Dehalococcoides mccartyi 195: one gene and its partner. Each later gene encodes a partner of the first gene's protein in a complex. Links are inferred from orthologs where the notes say so. Each region holds a gene or a part of one and is shown in the gene's direction. Other genes may lie near its edges.

What was found.
Region 2: the proteins of pdxS (region 1) and pdxT are in contact, whole or in part, in a crystal structure (PDB 2ISS), measured with the Thermotoga maritima proteins. The link is inferred for Dehalococcoides mccartyi 195 from one-to-one orthologs. Residues at the interface, in WP_004081493.1 of Thermotoga maritima: Met1, Glu2, Ile3, Lys4, Lys5, Gly6, Thr7, Ile9, Ile10, Gly13, Phe14, Glu16, Met17, Phe18, Lys19, Gly20, Gly21, Glu36, Glu37, Ala38, Gly39, Ala40, Val41, Met72, Ser76, Ile77, Pro78, Val79, Gly98, Asp100; in WP_004081494.1 of Thermotoga maritima: Val8, Gln9, Gly10, Asp11, Arg13, Glu14, Glu17, Lys30, Leu31, Gly45, Gly46, Glu47, Thr49, Thr50, Arg53, Ile54, Glu57, Met58, Arg105, Asn106, Arg110, Gln111, Val112, Glu113, Ser114, Phe115, Glu116, Thr117, Phe118, Val119.

Annotation. Positions count from the first base shown.
Region 1 is NC_002936.3:362,090-365,462, reverse strand. What follows is about bases 529-3,373. They hold pdxS (pyridoxal 5'-phosphate synthase lyase subunit PdxS), read left to right. Parts: upstream 529-1,432; coding sequence 1,433-2,314; downstream 2,315-3,373. Other genes in these bases: purL (phosphoribosylformylglycinamidine synthase subunit PurL), read left to right, coding at 2,318-3,373; DET_RS02120 (ubiquinol-cytochrome c reductase iron-sulfur subunit), read right to left, coding at 852-1,250; DET_RS02130 (hypothetical protein), read right to left, coding at 529-673. In the rest of the region: more of DET_RS02130, read right to left, coding at 1-528. UniProt on the Bacillus subtilis protein: Catalyzes the formation of pyridoxal 5'-phosphate from ribose 5-phosphate (RBP), glyceraldehyde 3-phosphate (G3P) and ammonia. The ammonia is provided by the PdxT subunit.
Region 2 is NC_002936.3:545,638-550,239, reverse strand. What follows is about bases 1-2,745. They hold pdxT (pyridoxal 5'-phosphate synthase glutaminase subunit PdxT), read left to right. Parts: upstream 1-951; coding sequence 952-1,539; downstream 1,540-2,745. Other genes in these bases: DET_RS03160 (DUF1015 domain-containing protein), read right to left, coding at 1,612-2,745; serA (phosphoglycerate dehydrogenase), read left to right, coding at 1-879. Also shown: more of DET_RS03160, read right to left, coding at 2,746-2,940; NAD-dependent DNA ligase LigA, read left to right, coding at 3,085-4,602. UniProt on the Bacillus subtilis protein: Catalyzes the hydrolysis of glutamine to glutamate and ammonia as part of the biosynthesis of pyridoxal 5'-phosphate. The resulting ammonia molecule is channeled to the active site of PdxS.

The DNA of each region.
Region 1 (3,373 bases):
CGCGTTTGCGTTTAGGAGTCCACTCCGCCTTGTCTATCAGTGTGTGCAGTTCTTTCAAACCTGCGCTCCCGCTTACCAGTACCCCGTCTATACCCAAAGCCCAGAGTGACTGAAGCTCCGAAAGCGTGATATTTGAACTTACCCTTACCAGAAAGGGTTTTGACAATATATCCGCAAAACGCTGGTAGAGCATAATCTTCCGCCAGCTAAGAGTAGCCGTATCTGCCTGCTCACCCACGATAACCGCCCCTACGGACAAACAGTCCGCCGCCCTTATCATGAAATCAGTCAGATTGGTTTCAAGAATTATTATCTTGCCGGTTTTTTCAAGAGCGGTCAGGGGTGATACTTCGGCATCCGGGCTGAAGACCACAAAATCTGCCCCGGCCTTGGCCATTTTTGCGGCATCGGCTGCTTTATCACCCAGCATAACACCCCAAACAGTCTCTCCCAGCAAATCAGCCGCTTCTTTCAGCTTTTTGGCACTGGCTTTACTGGCAGAGACAAGCACCACGTCTGCCCCGCCAAATGCTTCTTTATCCGTCAGGTTTTCAATATCCAGCTCGGCTGCCAGCAGCATTTTGGGCGGGGGAGCAGAGGCAACCGCGTTAAAGCCCATGGGACGCACATAGCCTTTGGAAACATTTTTAAGCCTGTCTACAAATTTGCTCATTTAGTCTTATACCTCGTCATAAATAAATGGAGCCAGCGAGAGGATTCGAACCTCCGACCGGCGGTTTACGAAACCGCTGCTCTACCTCTGAGCCACGCTGGCGCAGGCAACAGTATAGCATAACGGATATTTCCGTCACTACCGATAGCAGTTCCGCAGAGTTTTTTAAACCCGGATATTAAAGGCTGATAAGGAGTTTCCCGTCAGCCTGGCTGGTCAGCAAACGCCTTAGTTCATGCTTATGCTGGGCAGGCCCGGAAAGAACCTTGCCGTTATAATCAAAGGTAGAGTGGTTTACACTGCAGCAGCGGAGTCTGGCTTCGCCCTGTACGGGGTCAATTTTGCGTCCGCCATGGGGGCAGGCATTTTCATAAGCATAAAGGTTATTATCCTGACCGCGTACCACCAGCACCGGCTTGGCAAGGCCTTTGCCCGCCATATAACCAGCCCCGCCCTTTAAAGACAGCCCCGGCAGCTTTTCCAAATCAAGGGTAATCTGGCTGTCCATCACACTCCAGACATCGTCAGCTAAGGGTGCGGTATCACATTTACCCATGATAGCTTTAAAAATATTCACCAAAGCCTCCCTGTTTTTACTTTAAAAACTTCCCGTTTGACTACAAAAGTATAGCACAAAGATCAGGCCGGATCAACAGATACCTGCCGTAATAATATACAATTATGTTTGCCCCGAAGGGGCATAAATAGTAGAATATAGCCGAATAGGACAGGAGGGAGAACCCTCAGGGGAGATTAGATATGGAAACCGGTACTTTCAAAGTAAAATCTGGCCTGGCTCAAATGCTCAAAGGCGGGGTGATTATGGATGTGACCACCCCCGAACAGGCTAAAATAGCGGAGGAAGCAGGCGCCTGTGCCGTTATGGCGCTGGAGCGCGTACCTTCGGATATAAGGGCGGCCGGCGGCGTTGCCCGCATGGCAGACCCCACTATTATTGAAAAGATTATGAAAGTAGTCAGCATACCCGTTATGGCCAAGTGCCGCATAGGTCACTTTGTAGAAGCCCAGATACTGGAATCCATGGGGGTTGATTACATTGATGAGTCCGAGGTGCTTACCCCGGCGGACGAAAGTTTTCACGTCTGGAAACATGATTTTAAAGTCCCCTTCGTTTGCGGCTGCCGTGATTTGGGTGAAGCCTTAAGGCGGATTGGCGAAGGTGCAGCTATGATACGCACCAAGGGTGAGGCCGGTACCGGCAACATTGTGGAAGCGGTACGCCATATGCGTTCCGTTATGGGCTCTGTCAGACGGGTACAGTCTATGTCCGCTGACGAACTTTCCGCTTATGCCAAAGAGATAAATGCACCTTTGGAACTGGTGCTTGAACTTCACAAGACCGGTAAACTGCCGGTAGTAAACTTTGCCGCCGGCGGGGTGGCTACCCCGGCTGATGCAGCCCTGATGATGCAGCTTGGGGCGGACGGGGTATTTGTAGGTTCAGGTATATTTAAATCATCTGACCCCGCCGCCATGGCCAAAGCCGTAGTCAAAGCGGTAACCCACTATAAAGATGCCAAAGTACTGGCCGAAATATCCAAGGGTCTGGGTGATGCCATGCCCGGTCTGGATATAAAACAAATAGAACCCGATAAACTGATTTCCCGCAGGGGCTGGTAAAAAGTGCACAGGATAGAAGTCTCCCTGAAACCGGAGTGGCCAGACCCGAAAGGCAACAGCATTTGCCGTGATATACAAGACCTTGGCATTACCTCAGTTAGCGAAGTGCGGGTAATAGACGTTTTCTGGCTGGAGGGACAGCTTTCAGACAGTGAAGTCCTGACCATTTCCGGGGAGCTTCTTTCAGACAAGATAATCCAGACCTTTAAATATGACGCCAACTGCCCGCAGGCGGAAGCTGACGGCTTTTCGGCTATAGAAGTCACCTATAACGCCGGGGTAACCGACCCGGTTCAGGAAACTATCCTCAAAGCCATTTCTGATTTGGGCATAAAGGGCGTAACTGCCGCCAAAACGGCCAAACGCTATCTGCTTAAGGGGGAAATTTCGGCTGACGAACTGGATACCATCGGCAGTAAGCTTCTTATAAACCCCATTGTCCAGCATGTGGTTAAGAGCGGTTCAAACCCCTTCCCCCCTAACCCGAAGTATACTTTTAAACTGAGGAAGATTGACCTGCTGGCCGAAAAGCTGAAGGACAACATGGCCTCGCTGGGCAAGGAGTTCAGCCTGAGCCACCAGGAACTTTCGGCTATTTATGAACATTACCTGAAACTGGGGCGGGCACCCACTGATGCCGAACTGGAAACCCTGGCCCAGACCTGGAGCGAACACTGCTGCCATAAAACATTTAAGGCTATGCTGGATTATGACGGCCAGATTATAAATAACCTGCTGAAGCAGACTATAGCCAAAGCCACTGCTGAACTTAACAAACCCTGGTGCTTATCTGTTTTTGTAGATAACTCCGGCGTAATAGAGTTTGATGATAAATGGGGGGTCTGCTTTAAGGCTGAAACCCATAATCACCCGTCAGCGGTTGAGCCATACGGCGGGGCGGCTACCGGCATTGGCGGGGTAATCCGTGACATACTGGGCACGGGACTTGCCGCCAAACCCATTGCCAATACAGATGTATTCTGTTTCGGCCAACCTGACCTGCCAGAAAATGAACTGCCCCCGGGAGTGCTTCATCCCCGCCGTGTTTTCAAAGGGGTA
Region 2 (4,602 bases), 190 kb from region 1 along the record:
GACGAAGAAGCTCTGGCAGCAGCCATCAGAGAAAAGCGTATCGGCGGTGCCGCTATTGACGTTTTCTCCAAAGAACCCTGTACCGAAAGCTGCCTCTTTGAGTGTGACAATATTATTGTTACCCCCCACCTGGGTGCTTCCACTGCCGAAGCTCAGGAGCTGGCCACCTCTGACGTGGTCAAACAGGTAATAGATGTATTTGAAGGCCGCCCCGCCCGCTATGCCGTAAATGCACCCTATATCTCGGCTGAAAGCCTGCCGGTAGTCGGTCCCTTTATGCCAGTTGCCCGCACAGTGGGCAGCCTGGTAAGCCAGCTGACTGACGGGCACATGAAAAATGTGACCATCAAATACTGCGGCGAACTGGCCGCTTATGATACCACCGCCCTGAAGGCCCTGGTGCTGGGCGGTATACTTGAGCATATCAGCGAAGAACGGGTGAACGTGGTCAATGCTGATATCGTAGCCGCGCAGCGCGGGCTTGGTGTAACCGAACAAAAGGAATCCGCCTGCCAGAATTTTTCCAGCCTGATTACTGTCACCATAGATACCGATAACGGCAAATCCAATACGGTTGCCGGCAGTCTGGTGCGGGGTGACGTGCATATTGTAAGGCTGAATGATTACTGGATAGATATTGTACCTACCGGCGGTTATTTCCTGTTTGCAGACCATATAGACCGCCCCGGACTGATAGGTGCGGCCGGTAAGATTACCGGTGATGCAGATATCAACATAAGCTACATGCACCTCAGCCGCCAGAAAGCCAGAGGGCAGGCCCTGATGATACTGGCTCTGGATGAACCCCTGCCGGAAAAACAGCGCCAGCAGCTGCTGTCCCTGCCGGACGTTCAAACAGTCCAAGTTGTAAAAATCTAGCTTTTAAGGTTTAGGGTAATAAAGCAAGGCTACCGCTTAAGTTGCTGGTAGCCTTGCTTATTTGAGGGATAAATGAAAATCGGGGTACTGGCCCTGCAAGGGGCATTCCGGGAACATATAAATATGCTGCGCACGCTGGGAGCGGAAGCGGTGGAAGTGCGCAAAGCTGAAGAACTGGCCGAACTTTCAGGGCTTATAATCCCCGGCGGCGAAAGCACCACCATTACCAAACTCCTTTATACATTCGGCCTGGCCAAGCCTGTAAAAGATTTAGCACGTAACGGAATGCCCGTTTGGGGTACCTGTGCCGGTATGATTTGCCTTGCCAAAGAGCTAAGCGGAGATATTTCCGGGGTAAAAACGCTTGAACTTATGGATATCACCGTCCGCCGGAATGCCTTCGGCAGGCAGGTAGACAGCTTTGAGGCAATGCTGAAGGTAAAGGCTCTGGAAGGCGGGGATTTTCCGGCGGTATTTATCCGCGCCCCTTTGGTAGAAAAAACCGGACAATGGGTGGAAGTACTGGCCAAGCTGCCTGACGGGACTATGGTGGCGGTAAGGGAGAATAATTTGCTGGCAACATCGTTCCACCCGGAACTCTCGGCGGATAACCGCTTTCACCGGTACTTTGTTCAGATGGCCAAAGATTACAAACCCTGATTAAAATATTTAGGTAAAATCATAAAGGGGAGGTGAAAACCTCCCCTTCTTTGTTTTATAAACCTATGTGATTTACTTTTTGGAATTTGCCTCAGAGTCAAAACGGTAAACTACCAAACCCGAAGGCAGTTTGGGGAAGAAATAAGTGGATTTGCGGGGCATGCGGTCAGATACGTCTGAAATAGCCTTGATAACCTCCGCCTTCATGGGGTTCAGAATAAAGGCCAACTGGAATTCACCTGATTTCACCCGCGAAACCACATCATTACGGTCAAAATTAAAGGCTATGCGCGGGTCTTCCACCGTTTTAAGCCCCATCAGCTCCTCAAGGATAATATGGTCAAGTACGCTCACATCCAGCTTCTTATAGATATCAGAATGGAAATACGGCATAAGGTTACTGGCAGTCTCAATCTCACGCAGGGTCAGCAACGTGAAGTTTTCTGTGCCGCCCAAACCATACATAACCAGGCGGATTTTACCCTCTTCTTTCAGGGCTTTATCCAGAGTATCCCAAGCACCAGGCAGTTTGGCCGGTATGGTAGTAACATCAAAGAACGATGCCAGTTTGGTCTGTAGATTTGACAAAGTACTTGCGTCCATCCCGCCCAGCAGGCGGTGCGCCGGCAAAACTACCAGACCGGGGTCAGCAAAGTCTACCAGGGTCATCATTACAAAATTAACCGGGTCATCAGAGGGGAGCTGGGGGTTTCCGGCCAGACGTTCCCGCCTGTAGGTCAGGGCGCTTTCATAACGATGATGGCCGTCAGCTATATAGATGGGTTTCTTGTCAAATAAAGCCGTTATTTTGGATATGGCTGGTTCATCAGTTACCACCCAAAGCTCATGGCGTTCGCCTTCAATATTCATGCTGACAACCGGTTTGCTTTCGGTTTGCAGCTCAAGCAGCCTGCTTACGTTTTTTTCTATATCCTGATACAGCCCGTACACCGGGCTGGTATTGGCACGGACGGCTGAAATGAGGTTAATCCTGTCCCTTTTAGGTTCGGAAAGTGTGCCTTCGTGGGGGCGGATAACCATCCTGTCCCATTCCTCAAGTCGCACTCTGGCAATAATGCCCCGCCTTTTATACTGTTTGCCGAACACACTGAAGTAATGGTCATGTATGTATATAGCCGCTTTCTTTTCGGCAGTCATTACCCGTTCGCCAATCCATTTTTCCAAGATGGCGGCGGCACGGGTATAGCGGTTATCTACAATATTGTCCTGGGGGGTGGGCTGGCTGTATTCCAGCCGTATATAGTTGTAAGGGCTGCGCTCTTTAAGGGCTTTTTCCTGTTCAGGGCTGATAATGTCATAAGGCGGACAGATAACATCTGCCATATCATCTACAAACATAGGGTTGTAACGTAATCCGTGAAAAGCCCGAACTTCAGCCATTTTTCTAGCTCCCTCTTTCCAAAATCTGGTTTTAGTTTAACTTAGAACGGCGTCTGACGCAAGCCCCTTTCAAACGTGAACGGTTGTACTTTTGTACTTGCTCTAAACAGGGGCTGTGATATACTAATAACCTGTATGGAAGATATGTTTTCCCCCCGAACGGAAATAGAAAACCTGAGGCGCGAGATAAACCGCCATAACCAGCTGTATTACGTTCAGGACAACCCTGAAATATCTGATTCCGAGTATGACGCCTTGCTCCGCCGCTTAAAAGAGCTGGAGGAAGCCCACCCTGAGCTTGTTACGGCGGACTCCCCCACCCAAAGAGTGGGGGCTGAGCCGCTAAAGGCCTTCGGCATTGTCAATCACCCTTATCCGCTGCTTTCTCTGGCAAATGCCTTTTCAGATACGGAACTGGAAGCCTGGTACCTGCGGGTAAAGAAACTGCTGGGGAATGCCGCTTTTCAGATAGACTGCGAACCCAAAATGGACGGGCTGGCAGTTGCACTTACCTACCGAAACGGCAAGTTTACCACCGGCGCTACCCGGGGTGACGGCTTTCAGGGTGAAAATATCACCCGAAACCTGAGAACTATCCATTCTATACCCTTAAATACCGAGGAGGACGCCCCCCCTGTTTTTGAAATAAGGGGTGAAGTGTATCTTCCAAAAGAAGGCTTCGCCAAGCTCAACCGCGAAAGGGCTGATAAAGGGCTATCCCTTTTTGCCAACCCCCGCAATGCCGCCGCCGGTTCGCTCCGCCAGCTTGACCCGTCAGTAACGGCCGAAAGACCGCTGGATATATTTATTTATGCTCTGGGGTATGCGGAAGACAGCCTGCTGCCTGACAGCCACTGGCAGATACTGGAATATTTCAGCCGCCTGGGTTTTAAGATAAACCCGCGTAACCGTCTGGTAAACACCCTGGAAGAAGCCAAAGAATACTACCGTGAGATGGCGGAAAACCGGGATTCCCTGCCCTACGAAGCAGACGGGGTAGTCTTCAAGGTAGATTCCGTATCCCTGCAGCAAAAACTGGGGGATGCGGGACGTGAACCCCGCTGGGCTATCGCCTATAAATTTCCGGCCGAACAGGTCACTACCCTCCTTAGGAAAATAGGCATATCGGTAGGCCGTACCGGCACTTTAAACCCGTATGCTATCCTTGAACCGGTAAATGTAGGCGGGGTAGTGGTAAAACAGGCCAGTTTGCATAACGAAGATGATATCCTCCGCAAGGATATCCGTGAAGGGGATACGGTAGTAATCCAGCGGGCGGGGGAAGTAATACCAGAGGTAGTTGCCCCGGTGCTGGCTAAACGCAGCCCCGAATCAAAACCCTTCAGCATGGAGGAAACCCTGTTTAACCCCAAACTTAGCCGCCCGGCCTGCCCGGTGTGCGGAGGGGAAATATACCGCCCCGCAGGCGAGGCTATGCACTACTGTGCCAACGTTTCCTGCCCCGCCCAGTTTGAACGCCAGCTGGAACACTTTGTTTCCAGAGGGACTATGGATATCCGCGGCATCGGCGAAAGCCTGAGCGTGATACTGGCACAAGAGGGACTAGTCAAAAACGTATCTGACCTTTACTACCTGACTGCGGCTGATTTACTGAAACTGCCGCGCATGGGTGAAAAAAGTGCGGATAATATAATAAAAGCT